4 regions of the Micromonospora sp. NPDC050200 genome follow, and region 1 is predicted to be linked to each of the others. Evidence: riboswitches for the same ligand, from Rfam matches in the RefSeq annotation. Region 1 holds a riboswitch; each other region holds the start of a gene.
What was found. A riboswitch is a leader RNA that binds a small molecule or an ion and turns the genes downstream of it on or off. The one in region 1 is predicted to bind cyclic di-AMP.
Positions count from the first base shown of each region.

Region 2: it holds a riboswitch for cyclic di-AMP, as region 1 does, so the genes downstream of both, AB0I41_RS24970 (transglycosylase family protein) here and AB0I41_RS12150 (hypothetical protein) in region 1, are expected to answer to the same signal.
Region 3: it holds a riboswitch for cyclic di-AMP, as region 1 does, so the genes downstream of both, AB0I41_RS23330 (NlpC/P60 family protein) here and AB0I41_RS12150 (hypothetical protein) in region 1, are expected to answer to the same signal.
Region 4: it holds a riboswitch for cyclic di-AMP, as region 1 does, so the genes downstream of both, AB0I41_RS06635 (C39 family peptidase) here and AB0I41_RS12150 (hypothetical protein) in region 1, are expected to answer to the same signal.

Region 1 covers NZ_JBFALG010000014.1:27,365-35,810, reverse strand. The annotation lists gene AB0I41_RS12165 (alpha/beta hydrolase) at 1-544, shown strand, start outside; gene AB0I41_RS12160 (AAA family ATPase) at 677-2,794, shown strand; gene AB0I41_RS12155 (cation diffusion facilitator family transporter) at 3,000-3,914, shown strand; cyclic di-AMP (ydaO/yuaA leader) riboswitch at 4,056-4,187, shown strand; gene AB0I41_RS12150 (hypothetical protein) at 4,192-5,250, shown strand; gene AB0I41_RS12145 (hypothetical protein) at 5,369-5,878, shown strand; gene AB0I41_RS12140 (SRPBCC family protein) at 5,894-6,361, opposite strand; gene AB0I41_RS12135 (STAS domain-containing protein) at 6,586-6,948, opposite strand; gene AB0I41_RS12130 (hypothetical protein) at 7,289-7,432, shown strand; gene AB0I41_RS12125 (hypothetical protein) at 7,553-7,954, shown strand; gene AB0I41_RS12120 (BON domain-containing protein) at 8,132-8,446, shown strand, end outside.
Region 2 covers NZ_JBFALG010000044.1:27,085-35,530, reverse strand. The annotation lists gene AB0I41_RS24990 (GNAT family protein) at 1-274, opposite strand, end outside; gene AB0I41_RS24985 (class I SAM-dependent methyltransferase) at 516-1,175, shown strand; gene htpG (molecular chaperone HtpG) at 1,268-3,154, shown strand; gene AB0I41_RS24975 (peptidoglycan-binding protein) at 3,206-3,838, opposite strand; cyclic di-AMP (ydaO/yuaA leader) riboswitch at 4,533-4,707, shown strand; gene AB0I41_RS24970 (transglycosylase family protein) at 4,707-5,384, shown strand; gene nhaA (Na+/H+ antiporter NhaA) at 5,660-6,985, shown strand; gene AB0I41_RS24960 (cation:proton antiporter) at 7,134-8,423, shown strand; gene AB0I41_RS24955 (ArsB/NhaD family transporter) at 8,405-8,446, opposite strand, start outside.
Region 3 covers NZ_JBFALG010000038.1:33,577-38,250, reverse strand. The annotation lists gene AB0I41_RS23335 (NlpC/P60 family protein) at 69-1,085, shown strand; cyclic di-AMP (ydaO/yuaA leader) riboswitch at 1,237-1,373, shown strand; gene AB0I41_RS23330 (NlpC/P60 family protein) at 1,386-2,426, shown strand; gene dcd (dCTP deaminase) at 2,470-3,048, opposite strand; gene AB0I41_RS23320 (pyridoxamine 5'-phosphate oxidase family protein) at 3,127-3,693, shown strand; gene AB0I41_RS23315 (zinc metalloprotease) at 3,757-4,674, opposite strand, start outside.
Region 4 covers NZ_JBFALG010000006.1:103,085-111,530, forward strand. The annotation lists gene AB0I41_RS06610 (trypsin-like serine protease) at 1-336, shown strand, start outside; gene AB0I41_RS06615 (acyltransferase) at 524-1,768, shown strand; gene AB0I41_RS06620 (hypothetical protein) at 1,848-2,255, shown strand; gene AB0I41_RS06625 (hypothetical protein) at 2,428-2,769, opposite strand; gene AB0I41_RS06630 (hypothetical protein) at 2,826-3,209, shown strand; cyclic di-AMP (ydaO/yuaA leader) riboswitch at 3,480-3,622, shown strand; gene AB0I41_RS06635 (C39 family peptidase) at 3,859-4,686, shown strand; gene AB0I41_RS06640 (hypothetical protein) at 4,800-5,807, opposite strand; gene AB0I41_RS06645 (alpha/beta fold hydrolase) at 6,107-6,862, shown strand; gene AB0I41_RS06650 (CDP-glycerol glycerophosphotransferase family protein) at 6,885-8,446, opposite strand, start outside.

The DNA.
Region 1 (8,446 bases):
CGCCGGGCTGGTCTTCGTCTCGACCACCGCCGAGGGGCACACGCACACCGTGTACGGCCTGTCGCCGCGCATCGCCCGGCTGATCCGGATCGCCGAGACCACCGGCGCCGGGGTGCTGGCCCGGTGCGGGTCCTGGCGCCCGCCGCGGGCGCTGCTGCGCGCGCTGCGGCCCAGCATCCGCTGGATGCTCTTCGGCGACCGCTGCGACCCGTCCGACATCCGCCTGGTCACCTCGGCGGTGGCCCGCGCCTCGCTGCGCTCGATCGGCGGGTTCCGCGCCTCGATCGGCGCCCAGCACCGGCTGGAGACCCTGGCCGAACTGGCCCACCTGCCGGCGGCGGCGCTGGTCGGCGACCGGGACCGGCTCACCCCGCCGCCCTGCGCGGAGTCGATCGCCGCCGCGCTGCCGGTGACCGAGCTGACCGTCTGCCCGGGCGCCGGGCACATGCTGATGATGGAACGGCCGGACGAGGTGAACGCCGCGCTGGCCGGGGTGCTGCGCCGGGTGCTGGCCGGCTCGACGGAGCCGACGCCGGCCGGCTGAGCGGCCCGTGGAGGGTGTCCCAGGTCGCGGGGCGCGGCATGGCCCCGCCGCGAGGTGGGAGGCTGCCCGTACCCTCATTCCGCCTGGCGTACGCCCGCGCCCGGCCGCCGCCGTCGCACAGGAGCCCTCACGTTGACCGACCAGACCACCCTGGAGCAGGAGATCGCCGCCGAGCAGCGGCATCTCGACCGGGTGTACGCCCGCCTGGCCGAACTGCGCCGCTCGGCCGCGCAGGCCGAGAAGGAGGGCTACCGGCTGGCCCGGGTGGGCAACTTCGGCGCGCTGGTCGAGCGGGACGCGATGGTCTTCCACGCCGCGCAGCGGCGGCACGTGCTGGACGCCGAGCACGAGGGGCTGGTCTTCGGCCGACTCGACCTGCGTACCGGCCAGGTGCTGCACGTGGGCCGGCTCGGCGTGCGCGGCGAGAACGCCGAGACGCTGGTGGTGGACTGGCGGGCCCCGGCCGCCGCCGCGTTCTACCAGGCGACCCCGGCCGAGCCGCTGGGCGTGGTGCGGCGGCGCACCATCCAGTCCTCGGCCGAGAAGGTCACCCGGATCGAGGACGACCTGCTCGATCCGGAGTCGGCGCCGGCCGACCTGGCGGTGGTCGGTGACGGTGCCCTGCTGGCGACCCTGTCCAGGGCGACCGGTCGGGGGATGCGCGACATCGTGGCCACCATCCAGCGGGAGCAGGACGAGGCGATCCGCTCCCCCGGCTCCGGGGTCACCATCGTCTCGGGCGGCCCGGGCACCGGCAAGACGGCCGTCGCCCTGCACCGGGCGGCGTACCTGCTCTATTCCGACCGCAGCCGGTACGCCGGCGGCGGCATCCTGGTGGTCGGCCCGTCCTCGGTCTTCGTGGAGTACATCGCCTCGGTGCTGCCCTCGCTCGGCGAGGAGACCGCCACCCTGCACTCGCTGGGCTCGCTCTTCCCGGGCATGTCGGCGACCCGGACCGACCCGCCGGAGGTGGCGGCGGTGAAGGGCTCGCTGCGGATGCGGCGGCTGCTGGAGCGCGCGGTACGCGACGCGGTGCCGGGCGGCCCGGACGAGCTGCGCCTGCTCTACCGTGGCGAGCTGCTCCGGCTGGAGCGCCGCGAGCTGGACGGCATCCGGGACCGGGCGCTGTCCCGGGGCGGCCGCCGCAACGAGGTGCGGCGGGTCGCCTTCGACGCGGTCCTCGCGGCGCTGTTCGGGCAGGCCCGCCGGCTGGCGATCCCCCGCCTGCCGGAGCAGCGCGCCGTCGAGGACGAGATCATCGACCGGCCGGAGTTCCGCGAGTTCCTCAAGGCGTGGTGGCCCCGGCTGCACCCGCGGCACGTGCTGGGCTGGCTGGCCCGGCCGGAGCGGCTGCGCCGGTACGCCGGCGGAATCCTGTCCCGGGCGGAGACCGCGCTGCTGTCCGAGGCGTACCGGACGCTGGACGCGCAGGGGCTGACGGTGGCCGACATCGCCCTGCTCGACGAGCTGGACGCGCTGCTGGGCAAGCCGGTGCGGCCGGCCCGGGCGAAGCGCGACCCGTTCCAGCTGGCCGGCGGCGTACGCGAGCTGAGCACGTTCGCCGACCGGCAGCGCGCGTCCCGGGCGGCGGCCCGGGAACGCCCGGAGGACTACCGCGACTACGCGCACGTGGTGGTGGACGAGGCGCAGGACGTGTCGCCGATGCAGTGGCGGATGATCGGCCGGCGCGGCCGGCTCGCCTCCTGGACGGTGGTGGGCGACCCGGCGCAGACCGCCTGGACCGGCGACCCGCAGGAGCTGGACCGGGCTCGGGACCAGGCGCTGGGCCGGCGCCGGCGGCACCGGTTCGCGCTCACCACGAACTACCGCAACTCGGCGGAGATCTTCGCGGTGGCGGCGGCGGAGATCCGCCGGCTCTACCCCGACCTGGAGCTGCCGACGGCGGTCCGCTCCACCGGCGTGGAGCCGGTCGCGCTGACCGTCGGCGCGGACCGGCTGGCGTCGGCGACCGTCGAGGCCGTCGACGCGCTGCTCGGCGAGGTGGAGGGCACGGTCGGCGTGATCACGCCGGTGCCGCGCCGCGACGAGGTGGCCGGCTGGCTGGGCGGGCGGGGCGGTTCCCGGCTCCAGGTGGTGACCAGCCTCCAGGCCAAGGGCATGGAGTACGACGGCGTCGTGCTGGTCTGCCCGGCCGAGATCCGGGCCGACCCCGGCTCGGGGGTACGCACCCTCTACGTCGCCCTCTCCCGGGCCACCCAGCGCCTCACCACCATCGACCCAACCCCCTGACCGCCCCCGCCCCGCCCTCCCACCCCGCCCTCCCACCCCGCCCGGAATCCGCGCACTTTCCGAGAAAGAGTGGCCATTCCGCCCGCGGAGACCACTCTTTCTCTGAAAGTGCGGCGCATCGGGGGCCGATTGCCGGGTTAGTTGCATACATAGCGATGTGAGCATAGGTTAGGTCTGGTCGGCGGTGGCGACGGAAGGTGTGGGCGTGGGCGCAGGGCATGAGCACCACGGGTCGGTCGCGAACGCGGCGCACCGCCACCGGGGGCGGCTCTGGGCGGCCTTCGCGCTGCTCGCCGCGCTGATGGTGATCGAGGCGGTCACCGCGTTCGGCACCGGCTCACTGGCCCTGCTCTCCGACGCCGGGCACATGTTCACCGACGTGCTCGGCATCGGCATGGCCCTGGCCGCCATCACCGCCACCACCCGCCGCGACGGGGACCCCCAGCGCACCTTCGGGCTCTACCGGCTGGAGGTGCTGGCCGCGCTCGCCAACGCCGTCCTGCTCAGCGGGGTGGCGATCTACGTGCTGATCGAGGCGGTACGCCGGTTCGGCAACCCGCCGGAGGTGCGTACCGGCCCGATGCTGGCGGTGGCGGTGCTCGGCCTGCTGGCCAACCTCGTCGCGTTCGCCCTGCTCCGCGAGGGCGCGCAGGAGAGCATCAACCTGCGCGGGGCGTACCTGGAGGTGCTCGGCGACCTGCTCGGCTCGCTCGGCGTGATCGGCGCCGCGCTGCTCATCGCCGGCACCGGCTGGTGGTGGGCCGACCCGGCGGTGGCGGTGGCGATCGGCCTGTTCATCCTCCCCCGCACCTGGCGGCTCGGCCGGGCGGCGGTCCGCATCCTGGTCCAGGCCGCCCCGGAGCACCTCCAGGTGACCGCCGTGCACGACCGGCTGACCGCCGTCCCCGGCGTCGCCGAGGTCCACGACCTGCACGTCTGGACGCTCACCTCCGGCATGGAGGTCGCCTCCGCCCACCTCACCATGGCCCCGGGCGCCGAGGTCGGCACGGTGCTCGCCGCGGCCCGGAGCGCCCTGCACGAGGACTTCCACATCGAGCACGCCACCCTCCAGATCGAGCCGGGCGCCGCCCCCGGCGCGTGCGGCCAGGTGGAGTGGTGACAAAATCGGGCACCTGTTATCCCGTTATGTCACCTACACCACGATTACCTCCAGTACCCTCAGTCACGAAACGGGCGGGTGTCACACCCGTACCGGTAGGCTCGGTCCCGGCCTCCGCCAGGCGGCACCCACCGGTGCCGGCGGTGACCGCCGCCTAATCGCCCGCCCGGGCGAGCCGGGGAACCATGTTCGTGGGGTGCATCCGCGTCAGCGGTAGGGATCTTCCGTCCCGAACCCGTCAGCTAACCCGGTCGGCGGCTGACGGAAGGACATGTGCATGCACGTACGACGTACCACCGCCCGGCTGGCGGCCACGGTCGTCGCGACGCTCGCCCTCGGCGTGTCGTCCGCGCCGGTCCCGGTGGCCGCCGCTCCCCCCGCCACCCGGCTCGCCGCCGCACCCGGCGACGACGAGGGCGGCAGCCCCGCCCTGCGCGCCCAGCTCGACGCGGCCAGCAAGGGCTGGATCGACGCCAGGGCCGCGCTGGAACGCTCCACCAAACGGCAGCGGGAGCTCACCGAGCAGCTCAGGACGATCGAGTCGGAGCTGACCGTCCAGCACGGCAAGGTCGGCGAGATCGCCGGCGTGGCCTACCGGACCGGCCGGCTGGGGCCGGTGTCGGCGCTGCTGAACAGCTCCAGCCCGGAGGGCTTCCTGGACCGGGCGGCGGCGCTGGAGACCGTCGCCGCCAACGAGGACCGGGAGCTGCGCGGCCTCATCCGGACCCGCGACGAGGCCACCCGCACCCGGGCCGCGCTCGACAAGGAGATCGTCGAGGAGCGCAAGCAGGTCGCGGTGATGGCCAAGCGCAAGCAGCAGGCCGAGCGGGCGCTCGCGGTGGCCGCCGCCGACAAGCCCGCCACCACCGCCACCGCCGGCTCCAACCGGGGCACCTCCACCGCCACCGCCCGGCCGGCGCCGCGCAACTCCGACGGTTCCTGGCCGCCGGAGTCGTGCAGCGTCAACGACCCGACCCCGGCCAACGGCTGCATCACCCCGCGCATGCTCAACGCACTCCAGCAGGCCAAGGCCGCCGGCTTCACCCGGTACGTCTCCTGCTACCGGCCCAGCGGGTCGGGTGAGCATCCCAAGGGGCGGGCCTGCGACTTCGCGGCCCAGAAGGACGGCTTCGGCGGCGACGCCACCGGCGGCGACAAGACGTACGGCAACAACCTGGCCGCGTACTTCATCCGCAACGCCGACCGGCTCGGCGTGCTCTACGTGATCTGGTACCGGCAGATCTGGCTGCCCAGCAGCGGGTGGAAGTCGTACAGCGGGGCGGGCGGAGACCCGTCCAGCGACCACACCAACCACGTGCACCTGTCGGTCTACTGACCGACCCCGACGGGGCCCGTCCGGCGCGGACGGGCCCCGCGCCGTACGCGCCCCGACGTACGCCGAATGTCGCCGGTCGGCCCACGACAGGCCGCGGCGCCCGGACGAGCATCAAGGCATGACCCGACTCTCCCCCGACGCCCGCAAGAGCCTGCTCACCCTGCACCTGGTGACCGCGCTGGGCTGGCTCGGCGCGGACCTCGTGCTGCTCACCCTCGGCGTCGCCGGGCTGCGCGGGGCCGACCCGGGGGTGGTCTACCCGGCGGCGGCACTGGTGGCCACCTGGCTCTTCGCGCCGCTGAGCGTGCTGGTGTGGCTGGTCGGGGTGACCAGCGCGCTGCTGACCCCGTGGGGGCTGCTGCGCTGGCGCTGGGTGGTGGTCAAGCTGGGGCTCACCACGGTGATGACGGGCCTGGTGCTGTTCGCGCTGACGCCGAACCTGCGCGCCGCCGCCGGACCGGACGCCACCGCACACCAGCGGATCGACGTGGTGGTCGCCCCGGCGGTCTCCACCGGCCTGCTGGTCACCATGACGGTGATCTCGACGTGGAAGCCATGGGGCCGGACCCGCCGGGCCGTCCCGTCGCGCCGCCGGCCGGCGGCGGCCACGGCCGCCGGTCGCCGCTGAGCGGGGGCCAGCGCCTCAGTTCGGGACCGGACCGCCCTCGGCCTCCCGGTCCAGCACCGCGCCGAGCCGGCTGGCCAGGCCCAGGTGCGCGGCGCGGGCCTGGCGGAACGCGTACCCGAACAACGGTGCCGGGGCGGAGAGGGTGATCTCCACGTCGATCCGGAGCACGTCGCCCTCCTCCCGGAGCCGGGTGTGGTTGCGCACCGTCGTGCCGGGCTGCTGCCGGGCCACCGTGACGATCTCGTCGTCGGAGACCACCAGGACGTCGGCCTGGTAGGTGACCGGGAAGTGCAGCGGCCCCAGCTCCAGCCGGTCGGTGATCGCGTAGCTGGCCCGCGCGCCCGGACGGGTCGGCAGCCGGCGCACCCGGACGATCAGCGGATGCAGCTCCCCCTGGCGGGCCAGATCGCTCAGCAGCGCCACCGCGTCCGCCCGCGAGCAGCGCGCCTGCACCGTGTAGCTGAACGACTCCCGCCGGACCACTCCACCCTCCCACGCCTCGTCGGTCGCCCGATCGTCCCGTACCAGGGCCGGGCTGGCAACGCCAGGCGGCAGGACGGTGTCCGGGCGGGGAATCCGCCGGCGACGGCCACGGGAGGCGGGGCATGGACGGGTACGACGGAGGAGCGGGCACGTGATGGTCTTCGCGCCGATGCCCCGGCGGCGGCGCGGTGATGATCAGGCAGCCGAGGCGGACCGGGGTGCGGTCAGGCGCCGGGAAGGACCTCGGGGGCCGCGGCGCCGGCGAAGTAGGGCTCCGGAGCGCCGAAGAGGCCGAGCAGGCCGGTGACCCAGAGCTGCCGGTGGACGAACCGGCTGGGCTCGGTGACCACCAGCTTGACGCCGCTCACCTCGGCCGTCTGGAACCCGGCGACCATCGCGCTGATGCCGACCGAGTCGATGAAGGTGACGAGTCGCATGTTCAGCTCGACCCGGGCCGGACGGCCCTTCGCGAGCACCTCGGCGATCGCCTCACGCACCTCGTACGCGGTGTCGACGTCGATCTCCCCCCGCGGAGCGATCTCGATGACACCACCAGCCAGAACCGATTTCACGATCGACAGGCTCACGCGAGCACCTCCACTCGCCCGTCCACGGGCGCCTCATCAGTACGCGGGCCGCGACCGAGCGTATTCCTCCGACGGCCTCGGTCGCCACCCCTCGGGATGAGCAAATTCGCGGATCCGGACGACCGGGCCGCCCTTCCCCGAGTTCTTCCTGGTCTCGTTCTGTCCGACGAGCGACCGGTCCCGGTCGCTCCAACCGCCCCAGGGTAGCCACCCCGGTCCAGTCGGGCCCGTATCCGGCCCGCCCGGGCGAGCCTACCGGCCCGGCGGGCGACCCGGCGGTGTTGCCCGGCCCGCCTAGGGTCGGCGGGCGAGGGTTCCACCACGAAGGAAGGAACGATCGATGCTCAAGAGACTGCTCGGCCTGGCCGGTGTCGGCGCGCTGCTCGCCCTCGTACTGGCCTGCGGCTTCGGCGGCGGGGACGACGACGACGATGACGACGACGACGACTTCGCCCGCGGCGTGGCGGTGGTCACGGTCGGCTGAGGTCCGACGTGGGTTTGCGGCGCGTCCGCGCTGGGCACTGACGGAACAGGCGGACCGTGACGCGCCGCAGACGTCGACGTCCGAAGTGGCCGCAGACTTCGGCACCCCGAGGAGGTACCCATGTTCGGCAGCAACCTGCTGGAGCGCCGCAGCAAGCCGGAGCGGATCGCCGACCAGGCCTGGCAGCAGCTGGTCACGGCGGTCAGTTCCGCCGGTGACAGCGTCCGCGACACCGCCCGGTCGGTCCGCGGCGGCACTAATCTCTCCGGCGCCGGTGACCTGGTGGGCTCGGCGGCGGACCAGGCCCGTCGTCGGGCCACCCTCGCCGTCGACGCGCTCGCCGGGCGCCGGCCGGCCCTGCCGTGGACCCTGCTGATCAGCGCGGCGCTGGTCGGGGCCGCGATCGGCTGGGCCGTCGGCACCGCCGCGCGGGCCGCCGGCAGCCGGGACGGTGGAGTAGTCGACGACATCGAGTTCGTCGATGTGGACCGGCCGAACTCCCCGGTCGGCCTCGACGACTGACCGGCGGCGCGTACACCCGGTTGGTCTGCACCGGGCCGGTGGCCATGCTGACCACACCGCCCCGTCGCCGACCCGGTCACCCGGTGCGGGCGAGGGTGACTCACCCGGCACGGCGGCAGGATCGCGGTCGGCGGGCAGTGACCCGCCCCGTGTCCCTAGCCCGGGAGGAGTGAGCGCATGGCCAGCGCGACCACCGTCACGCGTACCGACCAGGACATCCAGACCGACGTGCTCGACGAGCTGACCTGGGAACCCCGGGTGAGCCCCGCCGAGGTGGGGGTCACCGTCGCCGAGGGGGTGGTGACCCTGACCGGCCGGGTGGACAGCTACGCCGCGAAATGGGCGGCCGAACGGGCCGCGCACCGGGTGGCCCGGGTCCGGGCCGTCGCCAACGACCTGGCCGTGCGGATCGCCCCGTCGGCCGAGCACACCGACCCGGAGATCGCCGAGGCGGCCGAGCGGGCCCTGGAGTGGGACGCCTTCGTGCCGGTG
Region 2 (8,446 bases), on a different contig from region 1:
GCGGGTCTCCGTGACGGAAGACCCCAAGCCCCAGCCGCCACGCTGCCACGCTCCAGCCTCCGAGCTGGTCCCAGTGTCCCTGCAGCACGAACCGCGCCCGATCCTCGGGGCCGCCGTCGGTCCACGGCGTCAGGAACGGACGCTCGCCCGCGCGGTGCACGCCCCTGCCTGCGAGGTGAGCGAGCTCCGCCAGTTCCTCCCCACGGGGCAGGCGAAGCTCGAGTCGTGGCGTGAAGATGGTGAGGCCGTATTGGGGCCACAGATCAGAAAGCACGGGCTCGATCCTGACGATCGAGCCCCCGCCGCGCTACTGGTTTGCCGAGAGAGCGCTGTCATCGACACGATCGGACGCCCGACCTGCCGCCGAAGAGTGCATCGGGCAGCGTTCGGATGGACGTTCCGCATGAAATGCACGTGAGGTAGCCGATCCACTGACCGGACGTGGCGTGCGGCATGAACGATCGTCCACTGCCGTGCGTCCAATATCCATCCGGCGGACGGTAGGGTCGGCGACCGTGACCGAGCCCGATTTCCTCACCGCCACCCGCACCTCGTACGACACGATGGTCGCCGACTACACCGAGTTCGTCCGCGACGAGCTGGCCGCCCTGCCGCTCGACCGGGCCATGCTCGCGGCCTTCGCCGAGCTGGTGCTGGCCGGCGGGGGCGGGCCGGTCCTGGAGGTCGGCTGCGGCCCCGGGCGGATCACCCGGCACCTGCACGACCTCGGCCTCGACGCCGCCGGCCTCGACCTGTCGCCGGGCATGATCGCGCAGGCCCGCCGGGACCACCCCGACCTGCGCTTCACCGAGGGGTCGATGCTGGAACTCGACCTGCCCGACGGCGCGCTCGCCGGCCTGGTCGCCTGGTACTCGGTCATCCACCTGCCCGACGACCGGCTGCCGGCCGCCTTCGCCGAGTTCCACCGGGTCCTGGCCCCCGGCGGGCAGCTGCTGCTGGCCTTCCAGCTCGGCGACGAGCCGGTGCACCGCACGGACGCATGGGGACGTGCGGTCTCCCTCACCTTCCACCGGCGCCGGCCCGAGCGGGTGGCGGCGCTGCTGCACGCCGCCGGGCTGGTCGTGCACGCCAGGATGCGGCGCGAGCCGCAGGAGTTCGGCGACCGAACGGAACTCACCCCGCAGGCCTACCTGCTGGCCCGCCGTACGGCGTGACGACCGGCGGTGACCGGGCGGCCACGGCGACTCGTATCCTGTCCCGCGGATCCCGTTCCGCGGACCCGATACGACCCGACGAGGAGGTTGGTGTGAGCAGCCGGACCGAGACGCTGGAGTTCCAGGCCGAGACGCGTCAACTGCTGCAGTTGATGGTGCACTCGATCTACTCCCACAAGGACGTCTTCCTGCGGGAGCTCGTCTCCAACGCCTCTGACGCGCTGGACAAGCTGCGGCTGGAGTCCCTGGTCGACAAGGACCTCGAGGTCGACACCTCCGACCTGCACATCGAGATCGAGGCCGACCCGGCGGCCCGCACCCTGACCGTGCGGGACAACGGCATCGGCATGTCCCGGGAGGACGTCGTCTCCCTGATCGGCACCATCGCCCGCTCCGGCACCGCCGAGCTGCTGCGCAAGCTGAAGGAGTCCAGGGAGGCCGCCTCCCAGGACCTGATCGGCCAGTTCGGGGTCGGCTTCTACGCCACGTTCATGGTGGCCGAGACGGTCACCCTGCTGACCCGCCGCGCCGGCCAGGCCGAGGGCACCCGTTGGGAGTCCACCGGCGAGGGCACCTACGTCGTCGAGACGGTCGACGACGCCCCGCAGGGCACCTCGGTCACGGTGCACCTGAAGCCGGCCGACAGCGAGGACAACCTCGCCGACTACACCGACCACGGCAAGATCCGCGAGATCGTCAAGCGGTACTCCGACTTCATCGCCTGGCCGATCCGGCTCGTCGCGCCGGACGCCGAACCGACGACGCTGAACTCGATGAAGGCGCTCTGGGCCCGGGCGCGCGACGAGGTCGCCGAGGAGGAGTACCGCGACTTCTACCGGCACGTCAGCCACGACTGGACCGACCCGCTGGAGACCATCCACATGCGGGGCGAGGGCGTGTTCGAGTACGAGGCGCTGCTCTTCATCCCCACCCACGCCCCGTTCGACCTGTACCTGGCCGACGGCCGGCGCGGGGTGCAGCTGTACGTCAAGCGGGTCTTCGTGATGGACGACTGCGCCGCCCTCATGCCCAACTACCTGCGGTTCGTCAAGGGCGTGGTGGACGCACACGACCTGTCGCTGAACATCTCCCGGGAGATCCTCCAGCAGGACCGGCAGATCCAGATCGTCCGCCGCCGGCTGGTCCGCAAGGTGCTCGCCACGGTCAAGGAGATGCGCGCCGAGCACGCCGAGCGGTACCGGACGTTCTGGTCGGAGTTCGGCCGGGTGGTCAAGGAGGGGCTGCTGGAGGACCCGGACAACCAGCAGGCGATCCTCGACATCGTCTCCGTCGCCTCCACCCACGACGCCGCCGAACTCACCACCCTGCGCGAGTACGTCGAGCGGATGAGGGACGGCCAGGAGGAGATCTACTACGCCACCGGCGAGACCCGGGCGATGCTGGAGAACTCCCCGCACATGGAGGCTTTCCGCGCCAGGGGCTACGAGGTGCTGCTGCTGACCGACCCGGTCGACGAGGTCTGGGTGGAGCGGGTCGCGCAGTTCGACGGCCGGCCGCTGCGCTCGATCGCCAAGGGCCAGGTGGACCTGGACACCGAGCGGGAGCGCGAGGAGGCCGGCACGGAGCGGGAGCGACAGACCAAGGAGTACGCCGCCCTGCTCGCCTTCCTCGGCGGCGCACTGACCGACAGCGTCAAGGAGGTGCGGCTCTCCTCCCGCCTGACCAACTCGCCGGCCTGCATCGTCGGCGACGCGCACGACATCACCCCGACGCTGGAGAAGATGTACCGCGCGATGGGGCAGGAGGTGCCGAAGGTCTTGCGGATCCTCGAACTCAATCCGACCCATCCGCTGGTCACCGGCCTGCGCGCCGCGCACGAGCGCGGCGGCGAGGAGCCCACCCTCACCGAGACCGCCGAGCTGCTGTACGGCATGGCGCTGCTCGCCGAGGGCGGCGACCTGGCCGACCCGGCCCGGTTCGCCCGGGTCCTCGCCGACCGGCTGGCCCGTACCCTCTGACGCGACGACGGCCCCGGCCGGGTGGGGGAGCACCCGGTCGGGGCCGCCGGCTCAGGAGCCGGCCCGCACGCCCATCGCGGCCCAGGTGGCCGGGCCGACGACCCCGTCCACGGCGAGCCTCGGCATCCCCTGGTACCAGCGGACTCCCGCCTCGGTCTTCGCGTCGAAGGTGCCGCTCGCCGGACCGCACCGCTTCGCGCCCACGAACCGCTGGACGAAGGCCACGTCCGTGCCGTTGCTGCCGCGGCGCAGGGTGCGTGAGCCCGGGCGACCGCCGGACGCCCACGTGGCCGGCCGGCCGGTGGGCGTGGCCGGGGCCGGCTTGACGGCCGCGCGCAGGGCCGCCACGGTTTTCGGACCCACCACCCCGTCCGCGGTGAGCTTCCGGGCGGTCTGGAAGGACCGCACCCAGGCGGCCGTGGCCCGCCCGAACACCCCGTCGGTCGTCAGCCGGGCCCCGAGGCGGTCGGCGGTGGTCTGGAGTTCCCGGACGTCGCCGCCCCGGCAGCCGTCGCGCAGCACCCGGTCGCCGAGCCGCGCCACCTTGGCGGTGGCGATGCCCCACGGCCGGCGGCTGTCCTCCAGGCTCCGCTGGTGGCTGACGCTGACGTGCAGGTGCTTGTCGTGCGGGTTCGGCCCGGTGTGGCGGGCGGGCCGGAAGCTGCGGGTACGGCTCCAGATCATCCGGTTGTAGATGACGTACTGGGTGGACGGATGGGTGACGGCCTGCCGGATGACCAGCAGCGGGTCGATGCCGTCGACGTCGACGTCGACCGCGTTGACCGATTGATCATCATTGTCCGGGTCGTGGCGCTGCGGCGGGTTTGATGATCGGCGTTGCCAAACCAGCCATCTGATCTGTGGTCGCGGTGCGGCCAGCGGGTGTCGATCTCCTCCCGCAGCACCCGCAACACGGGTGCCAGGTGTACGCCCATCTCACTCCTCCTCTTCGAGCACGGCGGCCAGGTCGACGTCGACCTTGTCACCGACCAGGCTTCCGGGTCGTCGTCCTCGTCCACGGTGGCGACGAAATAGTCGGGGTCGATGCTGACGGTGTCCATGAAGGCCCTCCCCCTCGCGGATGGCCGGCCGTCGCGGCCCCAATCAGCGGCAACGCTGGCCGTCCGACAGCGCGCGCCGCCGATCGGGGCCGCCCGACCAGCGGAGACGGCGACGCGCCAGCACCTGATCCGCCGCTCGCCGCAGGGCTTTCGGCCCAGTCGTGACGGGTTTCCGGCGGGCCCTTGTAGAGCACCGCCGGGCGGCCCGCAACTCCAAGGATGATGTCGTCGCTCAGCCGGGTGAAGAACTTCACAAGAAGGAGGCAATCGCCCGAAACAGTTCCTAACGTCGTTCCTGTTCGCGATCGCGGACACCACGGCCGGTAACGCCTAATCCATGCCGCCGGCTGGTGGACCTTGTCACCCGGGCATGGAGCGGGGGACCCACACGTTCCTCGGTGCACCGTCACCTCGGGGTGAAGCCGCCCACGGCGGCCGGGCTCCTCGGCCCGAACCCGACAGCTCACCTCGTCGGCGTGGAGGAATCCACCATGGCAACTGAATACACCGCCCGTCACCGACGGGTCAGCTCGCGCCGCATCGCCGTCGGCACGCTCGCCGTCGGCGCGGTAACCGGGATCGCCGCCGTACTGGCGCCGGCGTCGCCGGCGAGCGCCGCCAGCGTCAACTGGGACGCGATCGCCCAGTGCGAGTCCGGCGGCAACTGGCACATCAACACCGGCAACGGCTACTACGGCGGCCTGCAGTTCTCGCAGCGCACCTGGTCCGGCTACGGCGGCAAGAAGTACGCCGCCCGCGCCGACCTGGCCAGCCGCGGCGAGCAGATCGCGATCGCCGAGAAGGTGCTCGACGGTCAGGGCATCGGCGCCTGGCCGACCTGCGGCAAGAAGGGCGGCTCCACCAAGAGCTACGCCACCACATCGGAGAAGTCGCAGAAGTCGGAGCGGCGCTCCGGGTCGCGCAGTTCGTCGAAGGCCACCTCCACGCAGCGGTCCTCGCGCGGCGAGCAGCACAGCACCCGCAGCCAGCGGCGCAGCGCGCCCGCGGCCACCGGCGACGGGTACGTGGTGCGGCCGGGCGACACCCTGTCGAAGATCGCCGACGTCCGGGACCTGGCCGGTGGCTGGCACGCGCTGTACGAGCGCAACAAGCGCGTGGTCGGCGCCGACCCGGGGCTGATCTTCCCGGGTCAGCAGCTCAGCCTCTGAGGCGTCACCGCCCTGAACGAGGGCAGACTCCACCGTCGACGCCCGGCCGGCTCGTACCGGTCGGGCGTCGACGACCGCTCCGTGGTTCCGCACGTCGGTCCGCTCTCGCGGACGTGCGGGCGGTCGTGTCTCTGCCCGGGCCCGCAGCGCCTCCCAGTGGTCGCGAGCACGGCCAACCGCCGAGACGGACGTGTCCGGCGGATAGGGTTGACCCTGGTGTGCCGGGAAGTCTGGTCGGCGATGGATGACGCGACCCCTGCCGACGAGGAGTTTCCGTGACCGACGCCACCCGGCGCCGTACCAGCCTGTTCGCCCGCCGCTCGTGGGGTGAGACCAGCCGCATCTCCGCTATTCTCCGCAAGGAGACCGTGGGCGGGGCACTCCTGCTCATCGGGGCGTTGCTGGCGCTCGTCTGGTCGAACTCGCCCTGGGCGGACGGCTACCAGTCGGTTCGCGACTTCCGACTCGGCCCGGCGTCCCTGCACCTCGACCTCAGCCTGGCCACCTGGGCTGCCGACGGGCTGCTGGCGATCTTCTTCTTCGTCGCCGGCCTGGAGCTCAAGCGCGAGTTCGTCGCCGGGGACCTGCGTGATCCGCGTCGCGCCGCGGTGCCGGTCGCGGCGGCCGTCGGCGGGGTGTTCGTGCCCGCCGCCATCTACTACGTCATCGCCAGCGGCGGGGGCGCGGGCGCGGCCAAGGGGTGGGCCATCCCGACCGCGACCGACATCGCCTTCGCGCTGGCGGTCCTCGCGGTGGTGGGCCGGTTCCTGCCCTCCGCGCTGCGTACCTTCCTGCTCACCCTGGCGGTCGTCGACGACCTGCTGGCGATCGTCATCATCGCGGTCTTCTACACCGCCGACCTGGCGGTCCTGCCGCTGCTGGGCGCCCTGGTGCCGCTGGCGGTGTTCGGGTTGCTGGTGCAGCGCCGCGTCCGGTCCTGGTGGCTGCTGCTGCCCCTCGCCGCGGTGACGTGGGCGCTGATGCACGCGTCCGGCGTGCACGCGACCGTCGCGGGAGTCCTGCTGGCCTTCACCGTGCCGGTGATCCGTAGCGAGGCCGCCGGTGGACCGGATGCAGGACCAGGCCTGGCCGAGCATTTCGAGCACCGGTTCCGGCCGATCTCCGCCGGGGTGGCGGTGCCGGTCTTCGCGTTCCTCTCCGCCGGCGTCACCGTCGGTGGTGTCGCCGGCCTGGCCACCGCCCTGACCGACCGGGTGGCGCTGGGCATCGTCGTCGGCCTCATCGTCGGCAAGCCGGTCGGCATCATGGCCGCCACCTGGCTGGTCTCCCGGTTCACCCGTGCCGACCTCGACGAGGGCCTCAACTGGCTCGACGTGCTCGGCCTGGCGCTGCTCGGCGGGATCGGCTTCACCGTGTCCCTGCTCATCGGCGAGCTGGCCTTCGGCCTGGGCAGCGAGCGGGACGACCACGTGAAGGTCGCCGTGCTCGCCGGGTCCCTGCTCTCGGCGCTGCTCGCGACGTTCATCCTCCGCGCCCGTACCCGCCTGTACCGGCGGGTGCACGAGGCGGAGACCGTCGACCGCGACCGGGACGGCGTCCCGGACGTCTACGAGTCGCAGACCGACGCCGCTGGTCGGTGAGCCGATCCGGGCTCGGTCATCCGAGGAGGCTGAGAGCCGATCGGTGCGTCCACCCGCTGGTGCCAGGTGGTTATGATCACCGGGATCCGTGGAGCGCCGGGAAGTCTGGTCGGCACGATGACAGTCCGCGCCCTCCGGAGGTCGACCCGTGCTGCTGCTGTCCTTTGCCGCTGTCCTGCTGGCCGCCGTGCTCGTGTCGGCGTTGGCCCACCGGACCATCCTCTCCACGGCGGCGCTGTTCCTGGTCGCCGGGTTCGTCCTCGGCGAGGACACCACCGGGGTGCTGCACCTGCGGGCCGACTCGCCGATCGTCGCGCAGCTGGCGGAGCTTGCCCTGTTCGCGGTGCTGTTCACCGACGGCATGCGGGTCGGTTGGGCGGACCTGCGCGCCGCGTGGCGGCTGCCGGGTCGCGCGCTGGGCTGGGGCCTGCCGCTGACGCTGCTGGTCACGGCGGTGCTGGCGCATTTCGTGGTCGGACTGGACTGGCCGGAGGCGCTGCTGGTCGGGGCGATCCTCGCTCCGACCGACCCGGTGTTCGCCGCCGCGCTGGTCGGCAACGACAAGGTTCCGGCCCGGCTGCGGCACCTGCTCAACGTCGAGTCGGGCGTCAACGACGGCCTGGCCCTGCCGTTCGTGGTGGTGCTGCTGGCCGTTGTCGCGGGCTCGGAGGACCTGCACCTGGGGGAGTTGGCCACCGAACTCGCGGTCGGGTTGCTGATCGGGGTGGTGGTGCCGTTGGCGGCGATCGCGTTGGAGCGGACCCGCTGGTTCGCCGCGTCGGCGGCGTACGCGCCGCTGAACGGGGTGGCGATCGGGCTGTTGGTGCTGGCGTTGGGCAAGGTCACCCACGGCAACCTGTTCCTGGCCGCGTTCGCCGCCGGGATCACCGTGGCGACGTTCGGGCCGCGGGAGCGGGCGGCCTTCGAGCACTTCGGGGAGAACGTCGCGGAGTTGCTGAAGCTGGCCGCGTTGCTGGTGTTCGGGGCGCTGATCTCGGTGGAGTTCCTGGGGGAGATCTCCTGGGCCGGGTGGGTGTTCGCCGTGCTGGCGATCGTCGTGGCCCGGCCGGTGGCGCTGTGGATCTCGTTCCTCCGGTCCGGGCTGAGTCTGCGGGAGCAGGCCGCCGCGATGTGGTTCGGGCCGAAGGGGTTCGCGTCGGTGGTCTACGGGCTGCTCGTGCTGGAGTCCGGCATCGCCGCCGGGGACGAGGTCTTCCACCTGGTGGCGCTGACGATCGTCATCTCGATCCTGGCGCACTCGTCCACCGACGTAGTGGTCGCCCGTGCCTTCGACGACGCCCGGGACACGCCGAACTGGCACGGGGTCCTGCGGCGCATCACGTGGCGGCGGCCGGCGGCCGTCCCGCGGCAGGACGCCGGCCGGTCGGCGTCCGACGAGTTGTCCGGTCCGTCCGGCGGTCAGGCGAGCGCGAAGTAGCGCAGCCACAGGTACGGCACGGC
Region 3 (4,674 bases), on a different contig from region 1:
CCGCTGTGGGTCGTCTGCCTCCGTCTTCCCCTCAGCGAGGCGCCCGGCGGTCGGTCGCTAAGGAGTCGGTGCCGGTGGCAACCATGCCCCTACATCGTCACGCCCAGGGTCGTCCGCCGGCTCGCCCGGCCGGCCTGCGGCGGGTCGCTCGCCGCCTGCTCACACTGGTCGCCGCCGTGGCCGTCGGCGCCGGGATGCTCGCCGTGCCGGCGTACGCCGCGCCCACACCGGAGGAGATCGAGGCGGCGATCGACAAGCAGTGGGAACAGCTGGAACCGACCATCGAGCAGTACAACAAGGTCCGCGCCCAGCTGAAGGTCAACCGCAAGAAGTCGGCCGAGCTGGAGAAGAAGATCCAGCCGCTGGCCCTGCAGACCGAGCTGGCCATGAACCGGGTCGGCGACCTCGCCTCCCGCTACTACATGACGGGCCCCTCGCAGGACATCGGCGCGCTGCTGATCAGCGCCAAGCCGGGCACCCTGACCGAGCAGCTGACCATCCTGGACCGCCTCGCCGCGCAGGAGCGCAAGGAGCTCCAGGTCGTCATCGACGCCCGGCAGAAGTACGACGCCGAGAAGCAGAAGCTCGACACGCTGATCGCCGCGGAGGTCAAGCAGGAGAAGGAGCTGGCCGCCAAGAAGTCGCAGATCAACGCCGAGATCAAGCGGCTCCAGGCGGCGATGCCGAAGACCGTGGTCAAGGTGGCCGGTTGTCCCACCATCAAGGGCGTGGTGAGTTCCGCCGCGCAGACCGCCATCCGGGTGGCCTGCCAGCAGGTGGGTGAGCCGTACGTCTGGGGCGCTGACGGGCCGGACTCGTTCGACTGCTCCGGCCTCACCCAGTACGCCTACAAGGCCGCCGGGATCTACCTGACCCACCACACCGGCGCCCAGTGGAACGAGGGCAAGTCCATCCCGCGCTCCGAGGCGCGCCCGGGGGACCTGGTGTTCTTCTTCAGCGACCTGCACCACGTCGGTCTCTACCTCGGCAACGGTCTGATGGTCCACGCGCCCCGGACCGGCAAGCCGGTCCAGGTCGCCAGCATCGACTACATGCCGGTCGCCGGGTTCCGACGACCGAACTGACCCGTCCGACCCACCGCGAACCCCCGGTCACCCCGACCGGGGGTTCCGCGTATCCGGACCTGTCCCGGCATGGCGGGTTGCGGATCGATAACGGTCCTCTCTACTCTGGTCCTTCGTCGGCCGCCGACGGTCCGTCCAACCCGGGCGGCAGCGGCCGGCACCGCCGAGTCGCCTCCGGGTGAACCGGGGACCCAGGTACGCCGGGGTGAATCCGCAGCCACTGCGGTAGGGCGCTCCCTTCCCGCCCGAACCCGTCAGCTAACCCGGTAGGCGGTCGCGGAAGAAGGAGTACGGAGCCCGGTGGCACACCATGCCCCGCGGCCACCGTCGTACCGGTCGACCCAGGTCACCCGGCCGACGGCTGCGCCGCGCCCACGCTGGTCCCGCTTTACCACCACCCTCGCCGCCCTCGCCGGTGCCGCCGTCGTCCTGACCGGTGGCGCCACGGCGGCCCATGCCGAACCCTCGGTCGCCGAGATCGAGCGGCAGATCGACCAGGACTGGAACACCCTCGAACCGATCATCGAGCAGCACAACGCCACCCGGCAGGATCTGGCCGCCAAGCGCCGGCAGGCCGACGCGCTGGCCAAGCGGATCGGACCGCTGCAACTCCAGGTCGACCTCGCGATGAACCAGGTCAGCGGCCTCGCCGCCGAGGCGTACAAGGGGGAGAACCTCTCCGCCGTCAACGCCCTGCTCGGCAGCAGCTCCCCCAGCGAGCTGGTCGACCAGCTCGAACTGCTCGACCGGTTCGCCGAGCGGCAGCAGCGCGACGTGCGGGCCGTCAAGGACCTGCGCGACCAGCTCGCCGCGAAGAAGGCGCCGCTGGACGAGATGGTGGCCCAGCTCGCCCGCACCGAGGCCCAGCTGGCCGCGAAGAAGAAGCAGATCAACGCCGAGATCGACCGGCTGCAGAAGCTGCGGCTCAAGGTGTACGGCAACGGTGGCGGCGGCGCGCTGCGCCCGGCCCCGTGCCCGGCCGGCTACCCCGGCGGCCCCGCCGGAACGGCGGTCAAGTTCGCCTGCGCCCAGATCGGCAAGCCCTACGTCTGGGGCGCCGAGGGCCCGAGCTCGTACGACTGCTCCGGCCTGATGCTCGCGGCGTGGGCCAAGGCCGGTGTCTCGCTCCCGCACAACGCCCGCCAGCAGCGCCAGGTGACCGCCCGGGTCAGCCGGGCCGACCTGCGCCCCGGCGACCTGGTCTTCTACTACGCCGACCTGCACCACGTCGGCATGTACGTCGGCGGCGGCTGGGTGGTCCACGCCTCCCAGGCCGGGGTGCCGATCAAGATGAAGCGCGTCGACGACGGGCCGGTCCACAGCTACGGCCGGCCGGGCTGAGCGCGCGCCGGGCTCCTCGGGTTCCGGGGGCCCGGCGCGGCGGTCAGCGGGTGGGCCAGGTGCGCCAGTGCTGCCAGGAGCGGCTCGGGGTCGGCCCGCGCTGGCCCTGGTAGCGCGACCCGTAGACGGCGGAGCCGTACGGGTGCTCGGCCGGGGACGAGAGCCGGAAGATGCAGAGCTGGCCGATCTTCATGCCGGGCCAGAGCGTGATCGGCAGGTTCGCCACGTTCGACAGTTCCAGCGTCACGTGCCCGGAGAAGCCCGGGTCGATGAAGCCGGCGGTCGAGTGGGTGAGCAGGCCGAGCCGGCCCAGGGAACTTTTCCCTTCGAGCCGGCCGGCGAGTTGGTCGCCGAGCGAGATCACCTCCAGCGTGGAGGCGAGCACGAACTCGCCGGGGTGCAGCACGAACGGCTCGCCCTCGGGGACCTCCACCATCGAGGTGAGGTCGTCCTGCTGCATCGCCGGGTCGATGTGCGTGTACAGGTGGTTGTTGAAGACCCGGAAGAGCCGGTCGAGGCGCACGTCGATGCTGGACGGCTGCACCAGCGTGGGCTCGAAGGGCTCCAGCCCGAGCGTGCCCGTCTTGATCTCGGAGACCAGGTCGCGGTCGGAGAGCAGCATCGGCACACCATATCGAGCGGACCGGGTGACCTGCGTGTCGGACTGCGCATTCGTACACGTGTTCGATAGGATGTCCGTATGGCTTCCTGGTCCGAATTCGCCGCTGACGAGCCCCGACTCGCCGACGGGATCCGCCTTCTCCTGCAGCAGTACGGGCCGGGCTTCGGCTACCTGGCCACCGTCCGCGCCGACGGTGGGCCCCGGGTGCACCCGGTCTGCCCCGTGATCACCGACGAGGGACTGTTCTGCTTCGTCGTCGACTCGCCCAAGCGGCGCGACCTCGAACGCGACGGGCGGTACGCGCTGCACTCGTTCCCGCCGGAGGAGAGCGACGACGAGGCGTACGTCGCCGGCCGGGCGCAACCGGTGACCGACCCGGCCCGGGTCGCCCGGGTGGCCCGCATCGGGCGGGCGGCGCCGCAGGTCGACTGGCGACTCTTCGAGTTCAGCGTCGACGTGGCGATGCTGACCCGCCACGACCAGGGTGGGCTCGGGCAGCCCGGCGAGGGCCAGTGGCGGCCCGGCGTCCAGGTCTGGCTCGACCCGGGCGCGGCCCACCGCGGAGGTGACGCCGCCGGCGTACCCGATCGGCGCCCGGCCCGCCACGGCCGCCACGGTTTCGACACCCGCCGCCCCGCCGCCTGAATCCGAAGACGCCGGTGCCGGCCCCGTCCTGCGACGGAGCCGGCACCGGCGTCTGCTGGGGTGTTACGCCGCGCGGTAGGCGTTCCACGCGGTCAGCATGCGGCTCGCCTGACCAGCGGTGAACTGGTGCATGCACGAGTCGTAGGTGTAGTCCATGAAGTTGGTGATCGGGTCCAGGCCGGCCGCGGTGCAGGTGTCCCGCCCGGTCGGGCACTGGAACGCCGGCGAGGCCTCGGCCGGGGTGTCGTCGACGCTGTCACCCGAACCGGCGCAGCCACCCTGGAAGGTGTGGTAGAGGTTCAGCCAGTGGCCGACCTCGTGGGTGCCGGTGTCGCCCTGGTTGTAGTTGGTGGCGGTGCCGCCGGGCAGCGACTCGCTCAGCACGACCACGCCGTCCATGCTGTTCAGCTTCTTCTGCGGGAAGGTCGCCCAGCCGAGCAGGTTGTCGCTCAGCTCGCCCAGGTAGACGTTCAGGGTGTTCTTGCCGCCCTCGCGCAGCGACGTCTTCATCGACCGCTCGGCCGAGGAGCCCGACACGATCGGGTACCACGCCGGGTTGGTCACCCGGTTGATCTTGGTGAGCTGGAAGCCGAAGGCGGTGGCCGCGCCGCCGGTGGCGCCACTGTAGGCCTGGTTCAGCACGCTGATCTGCGAGGTGATCATCGAGTCCGGGATGTTGCCGCCGGCCCGGGTGCTGTCCCGCTGGATGACGTGGACGACGACCGGGATGGTGACCGTGGCCAGCGGGGCGGCGGCCTGGGCACCGGCGCGGAAGTTCGCCCGCTCGCGCAGCGCCGACGCGAGGTCGGCCTCGCGCTCCCGGACCTGCTGGGCGGTCAGCTCGTTGGGCTCGTGCTTGGCGGTCCCGCCGGCCTTGATCCGGGCGTCCGAGTGGACGTCGGCCGGCTCGGCGCACACCTCGGCCGGGGCAGCGGAGAAGGCGGAAGCAGCGGGGACGACGCCCACCGCGGCGGTGCTGAG
Region 4 (8,446 bases), on a different contig from region 1:
ACCACCAAGGTCGGCGCCACCACCTACGCGTTCGGGTGGGGGGTGACCTGCTACCGCTACTGCGACCCGTCGCCGAGGCTCGTGCGGGCCACCCAGTACGTCGTCTCGATCGACTCCACCGACGCGTACGGCGGTCGCGCGATCCGGACCACCGGCATCAACGGCAACGTCTGCAACGGCGACTCGGGTGGGCCGCTGTTCAAGCTCGTCGACGGGCTGCGCTACCAGGTTGGGGTCCTCTCCAACGGCGACCGCTATTGCCAGGGTAACGGCGACAACTGGGCGACCGTGCCGGAGAGTCGGGACTGGATCCTGAACGTCATGGCCACGGTGTAGTCCGCCACCGTACGCGTGGGCCGGCCCTCGACCGGGGTCGGCCCGCTGTCGTGCCGCTCCGATCCCCGTACCGGACCGGTATCCCGCCGGTGACGAGCGGGTAGGGTGTCCGGCGGCGGTTCCACCGGGGCCGCGGTGGACGTCGCCTCCCCGGCCGTGGCGGCGAGGCGGCCAAGGAGGAGACGTCGTGTTGTTGAGCCGCGGGAAGGGTCCGGAAGGGGGCGTAACAGCCGTCACCGCGACTGCGGCCAGCCGACTGCCCTCGCTGACCGGCCTGCGCTGGGTGGCCGCGCTGCTGGTCTTCGGTTTCCACGCCGGCACCATGCGGATCGTCGGCGAACCGGACTACCAGGCCGTCGTGAGCGCGCTGTTCACCCTGGGCCTGTCCGGGGTGCAGTTCTTCTTCATCCTCAGCGGGTTCGTGCTGGTCTGGTCGGCTCGCGACGGCGAGCGTCGGCGTGACTTCTGGCGGCGGCGGCTCGCCAAGATCTACCCGAACCACGTACTGACCTGGGCGGCGGCCCTGCTGGTGATGTGGTGGTTCGCCGATCCGATCGTGCCCCGCGCCGCGTTGGAGAACCTCTTCCTGGTGCAGGCCTGGGATCCGACGCCCGGCTACTTCTACAGCATCAACACGGTGAGCTGGTCGCTCTCCTGCGAGCTGTTCTTCTACCTCTGCCTGCCGCTGGTGCTGCCGGCGCTGCGCCGGGCCCGCGCCGGCCTGCTCTGGGCCGTGGTGGCGGCGGTGCCGCTGCTGATCGTGGCGCTCTGGCCCGGGCAGGCGCTGGTGCCGCAGGAGAACACCTGGTGGTTCACCCAGGTCTTCCCGTTGGTCCGCTCAACGGAGTTCTGGATGGGGGTGGCGGCGGCCGAGCTGATGCGGCGCGGCCGGTGGCGGGGCCCCGGACTGCCGTTGGCCAGCCTCATCTTCGTGGTCACCTGGGTCGTGGCGGGGCAGTGGATCCGCGCCGAGTTCTGGGCGGCGCTCCTCTCCGCGGCGTACATCCTGGTCATCACCGCGGCGGCCGACGCGGACGTACGCGGGCTGCCGTCGCCCTGGCGGCACCGCCGGCTGGTCCGGCTCGGTGAGGTCTCGTTCGCCTTCTACCTGGTGCACGTGCTGGTGATGGTCACCGTGCTGCGGGCCACCGGCCGGCTCGGTGTCGGGCTGCCCGGCTGGTGGGGGCCGCTGGCGGTGCTCGCCTTCCTGGCGGTGAACCTGGTGCTGGCCGCCCTGCTGCACCGCTGGGTGGAGACGCCGATGATGCGCCGCCTGGCCCCCCGCCGCCGGCCCGGGCCCGCCCCGGCGGCCGGTTCGTCCACCCCGGACCCCGCCGCCGCGCCGCCCGCCACGCCGGCGCCGCGACCGGCCGCCGACGACGCGACGGCCGGCCGACCGATCGAGTACGCGATCCCGCGCGACCCGCACTGAGCCGCGTCCACCCTGGTCGGCGCGCGACGACACGCCCGGCGGCGCTGCGATCGGCTGGCATCGGCGGTAGCGTGGGGCCGTGCTCCCGGTCGCGCTCACCAGTCCTCTGTGGTGGGTGGCGCGCTGGAGTTCCCGGCTGCTGACCAGCCTCGCCGTGGCGGCCGCGCTCTCCCTCGGCGGTCCGGCCGGGCCGGACGGCGGCGTGCTGCCCGCCGCCGCGACCCCGGCGGGCGCTCAGCCGCTCGCCGGTCCGGCGGTGCCCGAGGTGTCCGCCGTCCGCGCGGCCGGCGTCCCGTCCGTGACGCTCCCGGTCGGGGACGCCCCGGCCACCGGCCACGCCCTCGCCGGCCCGCACGCCGCTCCGCTCGACCCGGTCGCCTCCGTCGACCCGGCCGCCCGCCCGGCCCGCCCGGTCACCGCGCCGCCGCTGCCCCTGACCGGGCGCTCCGCCGGCGCCACCGGCCCCCGCGCCCCGCCGGTCGGCTGACCGCCACGCGGGGGCGACCCGCGACCGCGCCTTCGAGAACCTCACCACCGCACCCGCCCGCCGGCACGCGGCGCCGCCCCCTCCGGCCTTGCCCCGTCGCCTCCCGGGCCGGCGTGCGGAGTCCTCTTCCGCATCCCGCTCCCGGGAGGTGCCGACCCGTGAACACCGTCCTCTACCAGTTCCTCATCGAGGTCCCGACCGCCGCCGCCATCTGGTCGGCCCTGCTCGTGCTCGCCCTGACCGTGCTCACCGTGCTGGTGGCCCGCCCCGAACGGGACGGCGCCCCCGAGGAGCCGGCCGCCGACCCGTCCCCGGCCGCCGAGCTGGCGGACCTGCGCCGGTACGCCGAGGAGGTCGCCGTCGCCGCCGCTGGCGCGGCCCGGACCGCGCGCCGGCGGCGGGAAGCCTGGCTGGCCACCCAGGAGGCGGTGGACCGGGCCGGGGAGGCGTACGACGAGGCGGAGAGCGCCGCCCGCCGGTTCGCCGGCGCCGGCGCCCTGCCCGCCCCGCGCACCCCCCCGCACCCCGGCCGAGTACGCCGGACGGGAGCGCTGGCTGCACCAGGCGGTGGTGGCGGCCCACTGGCGGGGCGAGCTGCCGGTGGAGCGGCTGCGGGACGTCTTCGCGCACCGGGACGGCTGGGACCCGCGGCGGCACCCCGTCGAGCAGGAGGCGCTGCTGGCCCGGGCGGTACGCGACGGCCGGCGGGACGCGTACCGGGCGGCGGCCGGGCGGGAGCGGTCGGCGTGGCGGGACGCCGAACTGGCCGCCGAGGCGGCCCGCGCCCTGGCCGTGGAGGCGTACGCGGCGGCGGAGCGGCTGCGTCCGGTGCGGGTGCCCGCCCCGCGGGCGGCGACGGCGGCGGCGCGTACCGCGCCCGCGGCGTGCTGGCGGCCCGCCCCGGGTGGGCTGACGGCGCGGCCAGCGTCCAAATCGTTACCCGGATTGCCGTGAGTCACGTCACGCCAATCGGGAAACCGGTCATCCGGGCACAGCCGGTGACATCGGCCTCGGCGATCCGGAGTGGTTGCCGCCAGGTCGTCCGGTTGCGGCCCGTTGGTTCCCGAAAAGCCGCCTGTCCCATTGAGTGACGTCAGTGCCGAACTGTACCGCAAATTCGTTGCCCTGATCATGTTTACGCAGCTGACAGCCCTTTGCGGGCACGCCGACCGGCCAGTAATGTCGCCCCGGTCTGGTGCGGTTTCCGATCGCAAGAGGCGACGCCGCGCCGACCCGCTCAATCGTGGATTTCCACGAACCGGGGACCCATGCACGTCCGGGGTGAATCCGCGGGCCACGGCCCGTGGTAGGGCTCTCTTCCCGCCCGAATCCGTCAGCTAACCCGGTAGGCGGTGTCGGAAGGAGTTCCATCCTCGTGCAGCCCGCTCGCATCCCTCGGTTCTCTCCCCACCTCGGTACCGGGGTGCTCCCGCCGGTCCGCCGCGCCCTCGCGCGCTGATCCCGGCATCCACCCCGCCGCCCGGCCACTGACCGGGCGCACCCCGCCGAGCGGCCCCCACACCGGTCCTCACACCGCGGGTGACATCCCGTCACGCGCCGGTCCGGCACGCCGCTCCCGCCCTCGTACCGTGGAGGAAAACACGTGAAGCACCCCCTGAAGCGGCAGCTGCGCCGGCTGGCCACCGAGCGGCCGTACCAGCTCGTCGCCGGTTCGGCCGCCGCGCTCGTGCTGGTCTCCGGCGCCGCCACCCTGTCCACCGGCGAGGCGCCCGCCGCCCAGCAGGCCTCGGCTGCCGTCGCCGAGGTGGCGCCCCGGCTGGACGACGTCGCCACCCGCAGCGAGGCCCGCGTCGCCACCACCCCGTCCGCCAGCGCCTCGCCCTCGGTCAGCGCCTCGCCGTCGCCCAGCGCCGCCAAGGCCACGGCGGACCCGGACCTGACCCGCACGGCAGCCCCGAAGCCGCCGTCGACCAAGGTCCTCAACTACGACTACCAGGCGCAGACCACCTACTACAACTGCGGTCCGGCGGCGGTGCGCAACGCGCTCAGCGCGGCCGGCATCGAGCGGACCCAGTACGAGCTGGAGGCCCCCCTCGGCACCACCGAGATGGGCACCAACTCCGCGCTGGACACCACCCGGGGCCTGAACCAGTTCGTCAAGGGCAACCCGTACCGGACCCGGATGTTCGCGGGCACCCCGAGCTCGGCGCAGATCGACCAGCTCCAGGCCGACGTGATCGCGGCGATCAACGACCGGCGGGGCGTGGTGGCGAACATCGCCGGCACCGCCACCGACACCGACGGCGGCTGGCACTCCTTCCCGGGCGGCCACTACATCGCCGTGGTCGGCTACCAGAACGGCGGCCGGACGGTCCGGATCGCCGACTCGGCGAACCCGAACCTGCCGTCGTACTGGATGAGCACCATCGACCTGGCGAACTGGATCGCCACCCGCGGCTACTCCGCCTGATCCCGTCCCCGCGCCTCGGGCGCCGGCTCCCTCCGGCCCGGCGTCCGAGGCGTTTTGGACGCGTGGGTGGTGCACCGGCGCGACCGTCCGAGCGCGGGCGGTCGACCGCGGTGTCAGTAGTTGATGAAGCCGTGCAGGGCGAGGTGATTCGACTTGGTTCCGCTCACTGTGTGGTCGATGCTCGACGGCCGCACGCTGCCCTCGATGAAGAGATAGTCGATCTTGCTCGAGCCGTTGGTCGCCTTCGATCCGTAGCCGGTCATGCCGAAGCCGCTCAGCGTGGTCGGCGCGATGCCCGTGCGGTTGGCGTCGATCCCCACGACCCGGATCGTCGACGCGCTCATCAGGCTGGTGGCGTCGGCGCCAATGTGGATGCCGGTGTTGGCGATTCCGGTGTAGCCATCGCCCGCACACGCATTCTGCCGGTTCTCCTGCGGCAGGTGCATGGTGGCGGCGAACACTGTGGTGCCGGTCGCCTTGATGGTGAACCTGGCCGCGATGGCGCTCGTACGCTTCCACTTGTAGTAGTCGGTGGTGTCCGGGTCGCTGTTCGGCGGCTTGTACAGGGTGCACCCGGCGCCGTTGTTGTAGGCCGTGCCCGGCTTCAGCCAGCCAGCGCTCCAGTACTTGGAAATGTCGCCGGAGGCGAGGCTGAGGGTCCTGGTGTTCCAGATGATCCCGTTGGTCTGCTTCTTCTTGAGGTCACCGAGACTCTGCGAGCTGCAATTGTGGGTGCTGCCCCACGGCTCCGGGTCACTCCAGGCCACGATTGCCCCATAGGTGCCGGCGGGATAGCCGAACTTGGCCGACAACTGGTCGGCGTACGCTTCGGCCTGGCCGGTGCCGCGAACCTGCTGCACGATCAGGATGTCGGGCGCCACCACGCCGGCGGTGCCCGTCGCGCCGTTGTCGTCCACGAGCATCGAGGTGAGGTGATCCGGCCCGGAGATCCGGGTGCACGTCCCGTCCGGGTTGTTGACGACCAGGTTCTCGATGTTGTTGTTGTAGACCCGCAGGACTCGGTCCGCCGCCGCGACCGCAGTGTCGCCGGGCTCGGTCGAACGCGCCGACGCAGGCGCGCTCGGGAGCGTGGTGAATGCGACGATCATGAGTGCCGCCATCCGTGCCGGCCAGTGCCTTGAACGCAAGAAAAGCTCCCATCCGGGGCTGGTCCCATGGGCTGCTCCGCCCATCCTGGCATCGGACCCTATCGTGATGTTGGTTTGTCGGCGGTCCCTTACCAGTTGCCGTACCACCGATGGCGCTGGCCCGAGGCAGGGCGCGAACTGATCGCCACCTGCGGCTGCTCCGCCTGATCCGTCAGGCCATCCGGGTGCCGGCTGCCCTCCGGGGGAGCCGGCGCCCGTCGCCGTCTCCAAGTCTCGCGGACCCCGTGCACGACGGTGGCACACTGCGGCCCATGACCGACGACTCGGGTACCCGCCGGCTGCTGTTGCTGCTGCACGGGATGGGCGCCACCGGCGACGTCTGGCTGCCCTGGGCGCCGCTGCTGGAACACCGCTGGCCGGGCCGCTGGCTGGCGCCGGACCTGGCCGGGCACGGCTTCTCGCCGACACTGCCCGGGTACTCCTTCGCCGGGCTCGCCGGGCAGGTCGCGGTCGGGCTCGGTCCGGTGGGCGAGGGCGCGCGGCCGACAGAGCGGCTGGTGATCCTCGGCCACTCCCTCGGCGGCGTGGTCGCGCTGGCGCTCGCCGCCCGCGACGCCGGGCTCCCGGTCGACGCGGTCGTCGGACTGGGCATCAAGGCGGTCTGGTCGCCGGCCGAACTGGCGAAGGCGCGCGAGCTGGCGCAGCGCCCGGTGACCTGGTTCGCCACCCGGGACGACGCGGCCCGCCGCTACCTGAAGGTGGCGGGCCTCGGCGGGCTGTTCGCGCCGGACCATCCGGTGGTCGACGCGGGGCTGCGCGCCGAGGACGGCCGCTGGCGGCTCGCCATGGACCCGGCCGCCTTCGCGGTCGGCGCGCCCGACCTGCCGGCCCTGCTGGCCGCCACCGACGTCCCGGTGCTGCTGGCCCGGGGCGAGCACGACCCGATGGTCAGCGACGCGCAGCTCGCCGAGCTGGGCGTGCCCGTCGTGACGCTGCCCGGCCTCGGGCACAACGCGCACGTCGAGGACCCGGCGGCGGTGCTGGCCCTGCTCGACCCGTACCTGTGAGCGGTGGCGGACGGCCGGGCGTTCAGGCGGTGCGGGACACGGCGGCGTCGTCGCGCGGGACGGCCTCCGACGCGCGCGGCGCCGGCGGGTTCCAGCCCGGCTCCAGCTCGCGCCGGGCCGCGGCGAGGAACCCCTCGGCGTACGAGTCGGCGGGGAAGTCGCCCAGGTAGCGGCGGCGGGTCTGCCACCGGGCCGACGCCAGCGGATCGGTGTCCAGCAGCCGGGTCAGCACGTCGTCCACGTTGGACATGTCCTCCCGCAGCACATAGCCGGAGCCGGCGAGGGGGAACCGCGCCACGAAGTCATCGCCGTCCACGCCCATGTCGGTCACCGCGTACGGCTTGCCGGAGTAGAGGAAGTCGGAGATCACCCCGGAGACGTCGGAGACCAGCGCGTCGGCCCGGTTGACGCAGTCGACCAGGGACAGCTCGCCGCTCGCGGCGGCGCCCCAGAGGTGCTGCCGCCCGGTGCGGGCCCGGTCGGCCGCCAGCAGTTCGGTCAGCCGGGCCAGCTGCCGGGCCGAGGCCGGGTTCTGCGAGGTGTACGGGTGGGCGCGCAGGATCACCGTCGCCCCCCGGTCCAGCAGCCGGCGCAGCAGCGTCTCGGCCACCGGCAGCGAGCAGTAGTTGGCGTCGGCGTGGTGCCCCGTCCAGGTCGGGGTGTAGAGCACGGTCGGGTTCGGCCGGCCGGTGACCGGCTCGGTGCGTACCTCGATCGCCTCGACCTGCGGGCGGCCGACCACGACGAACTTCTCCGCCGGGATCTCCACCCCGGCGCGGGCGTACCGCTCGACGGCGGCGGGACCGGCCACGAAGATCCGGTCGAAGATCGCCGAGACCGGGTTGGCGCTCGGCGCCTTGTCACTGTCGCCGTGGTGCAGCTGCACGTGGGTGAGCTGGGAGAACCGGATGCAGTGGCTGTTCTTCGCGCCGTGGTTGACGTAGAACGCCACCCGCAGGCTCGGCACCAGCGCCTCGTCCATTGCCTTGAGCGTCGGGCAGTGGACCACCGGGGCGCTCGTGGCGGCGGCGACCGCCGGCAGAAACTCCGGCTCCCGTAGCAGCACCAGGAACGGCCGGCCGAGCCGCTCCAGGTACGGCAGCCACATGGTGACCTGGTACTCCGAGCCGGGGGGAGCGGAGAAGTAGAGCACGAACTCCGGCTGGTGCGCCCGCAGCGCCCGGGCCACCGGCCCGCCCCCGGCCGCCGGCCGGAACCGCCGGCGGGCCAGGTCCAGCCCGACCGCCGCGCAGGCGCCGGTCACCAGCAGGCCGGCGGCCAGCGCGACGAGCGCGGGCAGGGTGAGCGCGGCGGCCACCGCCACCACCCCGAGCAGCGCCAGCAGCGCGCCGCCGAGCCGCGCGGCCACCAGCGGGGTCCAGGTGCGTACCGGCAGGTTCGCCGCCCGGATCTCCAGGTTGCCGGCCTCACGCAGCGGCCCGACCAGCAGCACCAGGCCGAGCAGCACCAGCGCGGTGAGCGTCAGCGTCGGGTCGAAGCCGCCGTCGAGGCGGCGGGCGTACCCGACCAGGATCCCGGCGGCGAGCAGCACCGACTCGGCGCCGATGTCGGCGCCCGGCCGGA